Regions from separate parts of the Brenneria tiliae genome, predicted to be linked through region 2. Evidence: predicted binding sites of a transcription regulator. Region 2 holds the regulator's gene; the other holds the start of a gene.
What was found. Region 2 encodes Fur, which represses iron uptake genes when iron is present. Its sites were predicted from a motif close to ATAATAATGAGAACNACTATCAA; they were not measured.

Region 1 (5,509 bases), on a different contig from region 2:
CGGAAAAGCGGCTCCGCAGGCGTTTACCCAGGCCGGATTGGAATGGGAACCCTGGATCGCCCCTAAGCCGCTGGCGGAATTCAATGCCGACGAACAGGCGATTCTGGCGCGCTTCGGCCATACCGACTCTGATTATTTCCGCCTGCTGGGGCGTAACCTGCCGGTGCTGGAACAGCGCACGCTAACGGACAAGGGGATTTTCTATACCTCCGGCGGATTGCCGCGTAAAGAGCGGGAGCTGGTGGCCGCCATCACCAGCAAGGTGAACGGCTGCATTTACTGCGCTTCCGTGCACGCCGCCAAGGCCAGCCAGCTGTCCAAACAGCACGATGACGTACAACGCTTGCTGGACGTGGCGCCCGGCGGCGATTTGGCCATCGGCCAGAACCCGCGCTGGCAGGCGATTATCGATTTCACCGCCCGCCTGTCGGTCACCCCGGCGCAGGTTAACGCCAACGATCTGGCGCGGCTGCGCGAGCAGGGGCTGGATACGCTGGAGATTGTCGATGTGGTGCAGTCGGCGGCGTTCTTTGCCTGGGCAAACCGGCTGATGCTGACGCTGGGCGAACCCTTCTGGCCGGAGTTCTGATTTAGCGATGAGGCGGCGGCCGCGCCGCCGTGTGATTCGAAAGTAAAACGTTGCTACGGCATCCGCCCGGATGCCCTTTCCTTCCCTCTCCTCCTCACTGCCCGGCGCGATCGGCATTCAGCGCCGGCCATAGCCTCGATAGCCTGGAGCTATTACAACATTAATATCATTCGATTTTACCTATACCCATACAATCTCTAGGATGAATCATCCGTCAACGGACCCGATAGTTGATCTATTCAAGAAAAGGTAGGGGAAAAATTATGTCAACCGAAGCGAAATGCCCGTTTGGCCACGGCGCCGCCGGCAAAGATACCGCCGCCGCCAGCACCACCAACCGCGACTGGTGGCCGAATCAACTGCGCGTCGATCTGCTGAGCCAACACTCATCTCGATCGAATCCGCTGGATCCGACGTTTAACTACCGCGAAGCATTCAAGAAGCTGGATTACCAGGCGCTGAAAAACGACCTGCGCAAATTGATGACGGATTCGCAAGATTGGTGGCCTGCTGACTTCGGTCACTATGGTCCGCAGTTTATTCGCATGGCGTGGCACAGCGCCGGCACCTACCGCGCCGCAGACGGACGCGGCGGCGGCGGGCGCGGCCAGCAGCGTTTCGCGCCGCTGAACGCCTGGCCGGACAACGTCAATATCGATAAATCCCGACGCCTGCTGTGGCCGATCAAGCAGAAATACGGCCAGGCGATCTCCTGGGCCGACCTGTTTATCCTGACCGGCAATGTCGCGCTGGAGACCATGGGTTTCCGCACCTTCGGTTTCGGCGGCGGCCGCGAAGACACCTGGGAGCCCGATCAGGACGTCAACTGGGGTTCCGAAACCGCATGGCTTTCCCACCGGCCGGCCGACACACTCGATGAGAAACTCGGCGCCACCGAGATGGGCCTGATCTACGTCAATCCGGAAGGCCCGAATTCCAGCGGCGATCCGGTTGCCGCCGCCAACGCCATCCGCGTGACGTTCGCCCGCATGGGGATGAACGACGAAGAAACCGTGGCGCTGATCGGCGGCGGACATACCTTCGGCAAAACCCACGGCGCGGCGCCGGAATCTCATAAAGGGGCGGATCCTGAAGCCGCCGGCCTGGAAGCGCAAGGCCTTGGCTGGGCGAGCGATTACGGCACCGGACACGGCAACGACGCCATCGGCAGCGGCCTGGAAGTCATCTGGACGCAGACGCCGGCGCAGTGGAGCAACTACTTCTTCGAAAACTTATTCAACTATGAATGGGTCCAGACCCGCAGCCCGGCCGGCCTGATCCAATGGGAAGCCCAGGACGCCGAAGCGATCATTCCCGACCCGCACGATCCGTCGAGAAAGCGTAAGCCGACCATGCTGACGACCGACCTGTCGCTGCGCGTTGATCCGATCTACGAGAAAATCTCGCGTCGATTCCTGGAAAATCCGCAGTCTTTTGCCGAGGCGTTCGCCCGCGCCTGGTTCAAACTGACCCACCGCGACATGGGCCCGCGCTCGCGCTACCTCGGCCCGGAAGTTCCCGGCGAAGACCTGATTTGGCAGGATCCGCTGCCTGCCGTTAATCATCCTCTGATTGACGAAGCGGATGCCGCGACGCTCAAAGCGAGAGTACTGGAGGCGGGCCTGACCCTGTCGGAACTGGTCGGCACCGCCTGGGCCTCGGCCTCCACCTTCCGCGGCGGCGACAAACGCGGCGGCGCCAACGGCGCGCGCATACGCCTGGCGCCGCAGAAGGACTGGGAGGTCAACCAACCCGAAAAACTGGCCGGGGTGCTGAGTGCTTTGCAAGCCATCCAGCGCGACTTCAATCTGGAGGCGAGCGGCGGTAAGCAGGTGTCGCTGGCGGATCTGATCGTACTGGCGGGAAACGCCGGGGTCGAACAGGCGGCGCAGGCGGCGGGCTATCCGGTGGCGGTGCCGTTCACGCCGGGCCGCACCGATGCCTCGCAGCAACAGACGGACGTCGATGCCTTCGCCAAGCTGGAGCCGGCCGCGGACGGCTTCCGCAACTACGAGGCGGCCGGACTGGCGGCGCCCGCCGAGGTGGCGCTGATCGATAAGGCGCAGCTGCTGACGCTGACCGCGCCCGAGCTGACGGCGCTGATTGGCGGCCTGCGCGCGATCAACATCAACGCCGACGGCTCCGCCAACGGCATCTTCACCCATCGGCCCGGCACGTTGAGCAACGATTTCTTCGTCAACCTGCTGGATATGGGCACCACGTGGCAAGCCGTTTCGCCGGGCGCAAACCGCTATGAAGGACGCGACCGCGACAGCGGAGAAGTGAAGTGGACCGCGACGCGCGCCGATCTGGTGTTCGGTTCCAACGCCCAGCTACGCGCCCTGGCGGAAGTGTACGCCGGCGCGGACGCCCAGGCGAAGTTCGTGCAGGACTTTGTCGCCGCCTGGCACAAAGTGACGAACCTGGATCGTTTTGACCTGGCGTAATCACGCAGGCCGCAACGCGTAGTTCCCCCCGACCGGTGCAACACACCGGTCGGTTTTTTTTATGGCCCGCCATCCCTGACGGCCACCCTTACGGGCCGTCGCCGGTGCGACACAAGCCCTCCAGCCGAGTTCGAATCCCGTTTCCCCAACGTTACTACCTCAAGGGCTGGCGAGCGGCTTTCTGGCGGCGGCGCCGATGCCCGCGAACAGCAAACGAGAATGAAAACGATTTACATCAAGATCTAAGAGATAGTATACTCCCACCCATTCGCCTGCGAATTAATATAATCCCAATATTTTCATGAAGATAGATGCAGAACGGTTGCAAGCTCTTGCCGATAAACGCTGCCGATGAGGGCGAGTTCATCGTCGCCCCGAACCAACAACTTCAACCATCGAAACCTGTACTTAGAATTGTCGGAGTCCATATGCGTTGCAGGGTTCTTGCCCATAACAAAACCATCACCGGGTTTTCGCTGCTGTTGCCGTCAATGACCATCTTTGCGGCCGGAATTGTATCCCTTTCGGCTCATGCCCAACAGGCATCAGAAAGCGGCTATTCGGCTCCTGCCGATCCGTTGGACGCCTCGCACTCCCGTTCCGGCGAGCACTCCAGTCTTCATCCGACCGCCAACGGCAAAGGAACCATTACCGCCGCTGCCTCAAGGGCGCGCGACACGATGGTGGTCGAGGCCAACTCGGCCGGCGATGATAACGCCACTATCGTCGCCAGAAACAGTAGCGCAGCCACGAAGCTGAATACGCCGCTCATCAAAACCGACCGTTCCGTATCCGTTGTCACCAGGCGGGAGATGGAACAGCGCGGCGTTCAGGACACCGTAGAAGCCGTCCGCTATTCCGCCGGCGTGACGACAGGCCCCTATGGTTTTGATCCCCGCTTCGATCAGATTTACATCCGCGGCTACAGCGCTACGACAATGGGCGACTACAAGGATGGCTTGCGGCAACCATATCTGAACTACGGCATGTTCCGGACGGATATTTATTCGCTGGAGCGTACGGAAATCGTTAAAGGGCCGGTCTCCGTACTCTATGGCGCCGGAACGCCGGCGGGCATCGTGAATAAGGTCTCGAAATTTGCAAACGGTAGCCGTATTCGAGAAGCCGGGATACTTTACGGCACCCAAAACCGCAAGCAGTTTGCCTTCGATGTGGGCGACGCGTTGGGCGAAAGCAGCGATGTCTCCTATCGTCTCGTCGGTCTCGCGCGGGAAGGCGAAACGAATTTCGACATCGCCGATAATCGCTATTTTCTCCAGCCGTCGGTGACCTGGACGCCATCCGATCAGACCAGGCTTACGGCATACGGACTGGTTCAGAACAGCGAATCCGATGCGTCGGTCAGCGCGATAACCGATGCAGGCGGTCAGGTGCGCCCTTTTAGGTCCAGCGATCCGGACTATGACCACCAGAAGACCCGCCAGCAACAGGTCGGATATGAGTTTGAGCACTACTTCAACAACCTCTTGACCTTCAGGCAGAACCTGCGCTATTCGCACCTCAATTTGCACGGACAGTATTTGAGCGTAAGTAACTGGACCGGAACGGTCGCTCACCGCTACCCCTGGGAGATCCGCGACGAATTGGATGTTTTCCAGGTTGACACGCAGCTGGAGTGGGCCTTCGACACCGGCGCGCTTTCCCATACGCTGTTGACCGGCTTCGACTACACGGACATCGACTCCTCCGTCGCGTATGGATACGGCGCCGTCGATTCCGCCTTCGATTTCGACATCGCCAACCCCAGCTATGGCGTATCTGGCCCGACAGGGGGATATGGCTCCTATCAGACCAATGCGGATTTGCGGCAGAGCGGGCTTTATGCCATGGATCAGATCGAGCTCGGCAATTGGCATTTCACGCTTGGCGGACGTCACACCTGGGTCGAACAAAGCCGTACCGGCTCCTATCCGAGCACCGGCGTTCCCATTGACCAAAGTCTGAAAAAAGACGCCTTCACCGCCCAGGCCGGCCTTCTTTATGCCTTCGACAACGGATTATCGCCATTCGCAAACTATGCGACCTCGTTCGAGCCGGTGACTAACCGCTCGGCATCGGGAGATATTCTCGCGCCAACCAAAGGCGAGCAGTTCGAACTGGGGGTGAAATACCAGCCTCCCGGCTCGAACATCCTCCTGTCGGCCACAACCTACCATCTCGTGGAGAAGAACAAACCCGTTCTTGTCGATGCGGCAGCGCTGACATACCGTGCGCTCGGCGAAGTGACGAACAAGGGAGTCGAACTGGAAGCCCGCGCCAATATCACCGACGGCTGGGACATTATTACCGCTTACACCTATGCTCACTCCCGGATCACGGCCGGAGACGACAACGGAAATTCGCCCGCCGTCACGCCCGAACACGCCGCCAGCCTCTGGTTGAACCATACTTTCGCCGCAAACAGCTTCGTTCCGGGCCTGTCGACCGGCGTGGGCCTGCGATATACCGGCTC
Region 2 (5,509 bases):
AACCAGCCCCGTCAGCAGAATGTTTTGACCGATGGCGGTGATCTGTTCAAAACGTACGCCGGCCGCGGCAAATTTCTCCGATCCCGCCTTATTGAAAGCGCTTATTGAAGCCCCGAACTGACGGCTTAGCGGCGGGACCACATTTTTAGCCTGCTCCTGGTATTCATCAAGCTCGTTCGCCGCCGCTTTTTGATATGAAAGCTCAACGCCCTGAACAATCAAATTATGCCAGTCGCGGCTGACCGCCTGAACCAGCGCATCGTCCAGCCCCGCATGGTCGATACCATTGAATGACACCAAATCCGCTTTTAATGTATTGAGCGCATTCAGCGCCGACGCCTGTTCTTTATCGGCCGTTTCATTATCGCCATTGCGGCGCGCATCAACGGCGCGGGCCAGGCGCGTAACCATCCGGAAATACTGATCGTTGCCCTGATTGACATAATTCATGTTTTGCACCAGCAGGCTGCTGGTCTTGGACGTCGCCGTCATCTCTTTGAAGGAAAACATGGTATAGAGCGACACGCCGCCCCACAATACGCAGAAAATGCCAAGCACCCACAACATGGCCGTTCTGATGGCAATGTTCTTTAAAAGTTTCATTGTTCACTCCAGACCTAAGCACGCATTAATAAAAATGTTTTAATGGTTAATCGGCTTTGTAGTACGAAATTCAAGCCGCCGGGAAGTGTCGCCGCTCCCTGGCATTGGTGTTCCGTGGTATTGAACAGATAAGATCACTTAATTAATCGACAAAACTCAGACAACATTTAACCCCGGTACGGCTCTTGTCGTAGTTTGTTTTCTATTCTGTGAACGAATTCATAACATTCTATAAATACAAATTTTTTTGAGCCCCGGAATTTCAGCTAAAAATTACCCGCCACAATTTACGTCTCCTTACCGATACGAGTTTCTCATGCCGGTAGTGTCTGTTATTATTAGGCGATAAGTGGGTGAAAAACGGCACCATACCATTAAGAATCAAGAGGTTATTTAATTCATGGCACTGATAGGAATTTTCTTTGGCAGTGATACCGGCAATACCGAAAACATTGCCAAGACGATCCAACAGCAGCTGGGAACCGACGTTGCTGAAGTTCATGACATCGCCAAAAGCAGTAAAGAAGACCTTGAAGCTTTCGATATTCTATTGCTGGGTATCCCCACCTGGTATTACGGTGAAGCCCAATGCGACTGGGATGACTTTTTCCCTACGCTGGAAGATATCGACTTTAGCGGCAAACTGGTTGCCCTGTTTGGCTGCGGCGATCAGGAAGACTATGCGGAATACTTCTGTGATGCCATGGGCACCATCCGCGATATCATCGAACCGCACGGCGCGACCATCATCGGACATTGGCCGACGGAAGGCTATTACTTTGAAGCGTCCAAAGGTCTGGCGGATGACAAGCATTTCATCGGCCTGGCTATCGACGAAGATCGTCAGCCTGAACTGACCGCCGAGCGCGTCACCGCCTGGGTAAAACAGATTAGCGAAGAGCTGAATTTGCCAGAGCTGCTGGCTTAACACCACGCCTTGGCTCTGACAACTCCCTCGTCAGAGCCAAATCAATAGAAAAAACCTTTCATTAAGATTGATACATTTTTTTAACTTCCGGCCACAATTCTGTACAATACCCACATCGGTTATGTATGTTCACCATCGTTTTCCTCATTTGCCAACAATGCATTGCGTGCTACCTCTGTATTGTGTGTGGGAATAACCTTGTTAACATTCCATGGTTTCCATTTTGAATGCACGGTTCTATAATTGAGACGCTATTACATTTTTTGAGCCGACCGATGCCATAGGCTAGATAGCCCCCATTGATTAAGTAAGCAACAGGACTAAACCCGCATGACTGACAATAATATCGCATTAAAGAAGGCCGGCCTGAAAGTCACACTTCCGAGACTGAAAATTCTGGAAGTATTGCAGGACCCGGAGTGCCATCACGTCAGTGCGGAAGATTTATATAAAAAACTGATTGATATGGGCGAAGAGATTGGTTTGGCGACCGTCTACCGCGTACTGAATCAGTTTGATGATGCTGGTATCGTCACCCGCCATAATTTTGAAGGCGGCAAGTCGGTTTTCGAACTGACCCAGCAACATCATCATGACCATCTGATTTGCCTGGATTGTGGCAGAGTGATTGAATTCCGTGACGAGTATATCGAAGCGCGGCAACGTGAAATCGCGGAAAGACACAGCATAAAACTGACCAACCACAGCTTGTATCTGTATGGCCATTGCAGTGAAGGGGATTGCCGTGAAGACGAAACCCTGCACGATGAAAAAAGATAAATCAACCGCATAAAAAATCGCAGGTGCGATTTTTAACAAATAAAACCGCCGAGGCGGTTTTATTTTTTTATCCTGTAGACGCCCCAGCAATTATCCCACCCAGGTATCCCGCAGGCCCACCGTACGGTTAAACACCAGATGCTGCGGAGTGGAATAAACCCGGTCGGCGCAGAAATAGCCTTCCCGTTCAAACTGATACGCTTTTTCCGCTTCCGCCTGCGCCAGGCTCGCCTCGACAAAACCACGGGTCACCTGCAGCGACTCGGGATTGATGGTTGACAGGAAATCATCCGCCGCCCCGGGGTTGGCCACGCTGAACAGCCGATCGTACAGCCGGAATTCCGCCGGCAGGCCATGCGCCACCGACACCCAGTGAATAACGCCTTTGACCTTGCGCCCATCGGCCGGATCCTTACTTAAGGTATCCGCATCGTAGCTGCAATAGATGGTGGTGATAACCCCCTGCTCGTCTTTATCGATGCGCTCCGCTTTGATCACATAGGCGTTGCGCAGGCGAACTTCCTTGCCCAGCACCAGACGCTTATACTGCTTATTGGCCTCTTCGCGGAAATCCGCGCGATCGATATACACTTCTCGGCTGAACGCCACCTGGCGGGAGCCCATTTCCGGCTTATTCGGATGGTTCGGCATGGTAACCAGCTCTTCATGATCCGCAGGAAGGTTCTCAATCACCACCTTCACCGGATCCAGCACCGCCATGGCGCGCGGCGCATTGGCGTTAAGGTCGTCGCGGATACAGGACTCCAGCGCCGCCATTTCAACGTTGTTATCCTGTTTGGTGACCCCGATACGGTAACAAAACTCGCGGATAGACGCGGCGCTGTAGCCACGGCGACGCAAACCGGAAATGGTCGGCATACGCGGATCGTCCCACCCTTCAACAATCTTTTCCGTAACCAGCTGGTTCAGCTTACGCTTGGACATAATGGCGTATTCAAGGTTAAGGCGGGAGAATTCATACTGCCGCGGATGGCAAGGTATGGTGATGTTATCCAGCACCCAGTCATACAGGCGGCGGTTATCCTGGAATTCCAGCGTACACAGCGAGTGCGTCACCCCTTCCAGCGCATCGGAAATGCAGTGGGTAAAATCATACATCGGGTAGATGCACCACTTGTTGCCGGTCTGGTGGTGTTCGGCGAACTTGATCCGATACAGCACCGGGTCACGCATCACGATAAACGACGACGCCATATCAATCTTGGCGCGCAAACAGGCGGTTCCCTCGGCAAAGCCGCCGTTACGCATTTTTTCGAACAGCTCCAGGTTTTCCTGCACGCTGCGATCGCGGAAGGGGCTGTTTTTGCCCGGCGACGTCAGCGAACCGCGGTATTCGCGGATCTGCTCCGGCGTCAGTTCATCGACGTACGCCAGCCCCTTGCTGATAAGCTCCACCGCATACTGATGCAGCTGATCGAAATAATCGGAGGAATAGCGTACGTCGCCGCTCCATGAGAAACCCAGCCAGTTAACGTCGCGTTTGATCGACTCAACGTATTCAATATCTTCTTTTACCGGGTTGGTATCGTCAAAACGCAGGTTGCATTGCCCGTTATAGTCGCGGGCGATACCGAAGTTGAGACAGATAGATTTCGCATGCCCGATATGCAGATAGCCGTTAGGCTCCGGCGGGAAGCGCGTCTGAATATGGTCATGCTTACCGGACGCCAGATCTTCATCAATAATCTGGCGGATAAAGTTGGTTGGGCGGGCTTCAGCCTCACTCATGCTTGGTTCCTCAATGCTTAAACGACATATAACCGCTAATGATCCAACAAGCCAAGCCGGGAAACAACCGTTAGTTTGATTAAATTATCGGTGATGAATAAAAACGGGGCGAGATAGCAATCTCGCCCCGCGATTTCATCTACTTACCATGGTTCACACAGTAAGATTCCGCTTTACGCTACGCCTCGCTGACTTTTTTCAGCGCGGACGCGATGGACTCCGCCTGGGTGCCCACCACAATCTGCACATTCTGCTTATTCAGCCGGATAATGCCCGCGGCGCCCAGCCGCTTGGCCAAGGCTTCATCCACCCGGCTGGAATCCGCCACGTTCAAACGCAAGCGGGTGATGCAGGAATCAATGGCCAGCAGATTATCTTTACCGCCGACGGCCTGCAAATAGCCGCGGGCCAGCGTGGTCATATCGCCCGACGCCGCCGCCGAGGCGTTTACATCATAGCCGTCCGCTTCGCTGCCGCTTACCGACAGTTCGCGTCCCGGCGTCAGCAGGTTGAAGCGCAGGATGGTGAAACGGAACGCCAGATAGTAAATAACGAAGAACGCCAACCCCTGCGGTATCAGCATATACCACTGCGTCGCCAGCGGGTTGCGGGACGACAGCACCATATCCACCAGCCCGGCGCTGAAACCGAAACCGGCGATCCAATGCATGCTGGCCGCAATAAACACCGAGATCCCGGTGAGCAGCGCGTGCAGAACATACAGCACCGGCGCCACAAACATAAAGGAGAACTCCAGCGGCTCGGTGATGCCGGTAAAGAATGCGGCGAATGCCGCGGCAAGCATAATCCCCGCCACCTTGCTTTTATTCTCCGGACGCGAGCAGTGATAAATAGCCAACGCCGCCCCCGGCAGGCCGAACATCATAATCGGGAAGAACCCGGCCTGATAACGTCCGGTAATGCCGGCGACCGCTTTCCCCGCGTCGATGGACTGTTGCCCGGCCAGGAAATTCGGGATGTCGTTAATTCCGGCCACATCAAACCAGAACACCGAGTTCAGCGCGTGGTGCAGACCGACGGGGATCAACAGGCGGTTGAAGAAGGCGTAAAGGCCGGCGCCGGTCGCGCCCAACTGCTGGATATACTCGCCAAAAGCGACCAGCGCGTTATAAATGACCGGCCACACATACATCAGGATAAAGGCGACCAGGATCATCAGGAATGAGGTGAGGATCGGCACCAGGCGCCGTCCGCTAAAGAATGACAGCGCTTTTGGCAGTTCCACCTGACTAAAGCGGTTATACAACTCCGCGGAAATCACCCCGACCAGAATACCGATAAACTGGTTTTTAATATTGCCGAACGCGGCGGGCACCTGATCCACCGGAATTTTCTGGATCATCGACACCGCTTCCGGCGAACCGAGCGTGGTCAGCACCAGATAGCCGACGAAACCGGTCAAGGCCGCGGCGCCGTCTTTATCCTTCG

Region 1: a site for Fur is predicted at 3,250-3,272, ahead of MFP24_RS06405 (TonB-dependent siderophore receptor). Genes of this name have one in related genera too.

Annotation. Positions count from the first base shown of each region.
Region 1 is NZ_JAKPCB010000092.1:52,343-57,851, reverse strand. Features, by position in the region: gene MFP24_RS06415 (alkylhydroperoxidase domain protein) at 1-589, shown strand, start outside; gene katG (catalase/peroxidase HPI) at 853-3,036, shown strand; gene MFP24_RS06405 (TonB-dependent siderophore receptor) at 3,348-5,509, shown strand, end outside.
Region 2 is NZ_JAKPCB010000095.1:35,360-40,868, forward strand. Features, by position in the region: gene MFP24_RS08790 (methyl-accepting chemotaxis protein) at 1-603, opposite strand, end outside; gene fldA (flavodoxin FldA) at 1,004-1,531, shown strand; gene fur (ferric iron uptake transcriptional regulator) at 1,862-2,311, shown strand; gene glnS (glutamine--tRNA ligase) at 2,402-4,060, opposite strand; gene nagE (N-acetylglucosamine-specific PTS transporter subunit IIBC) at 4,239-5,509, opposite strand, start outside.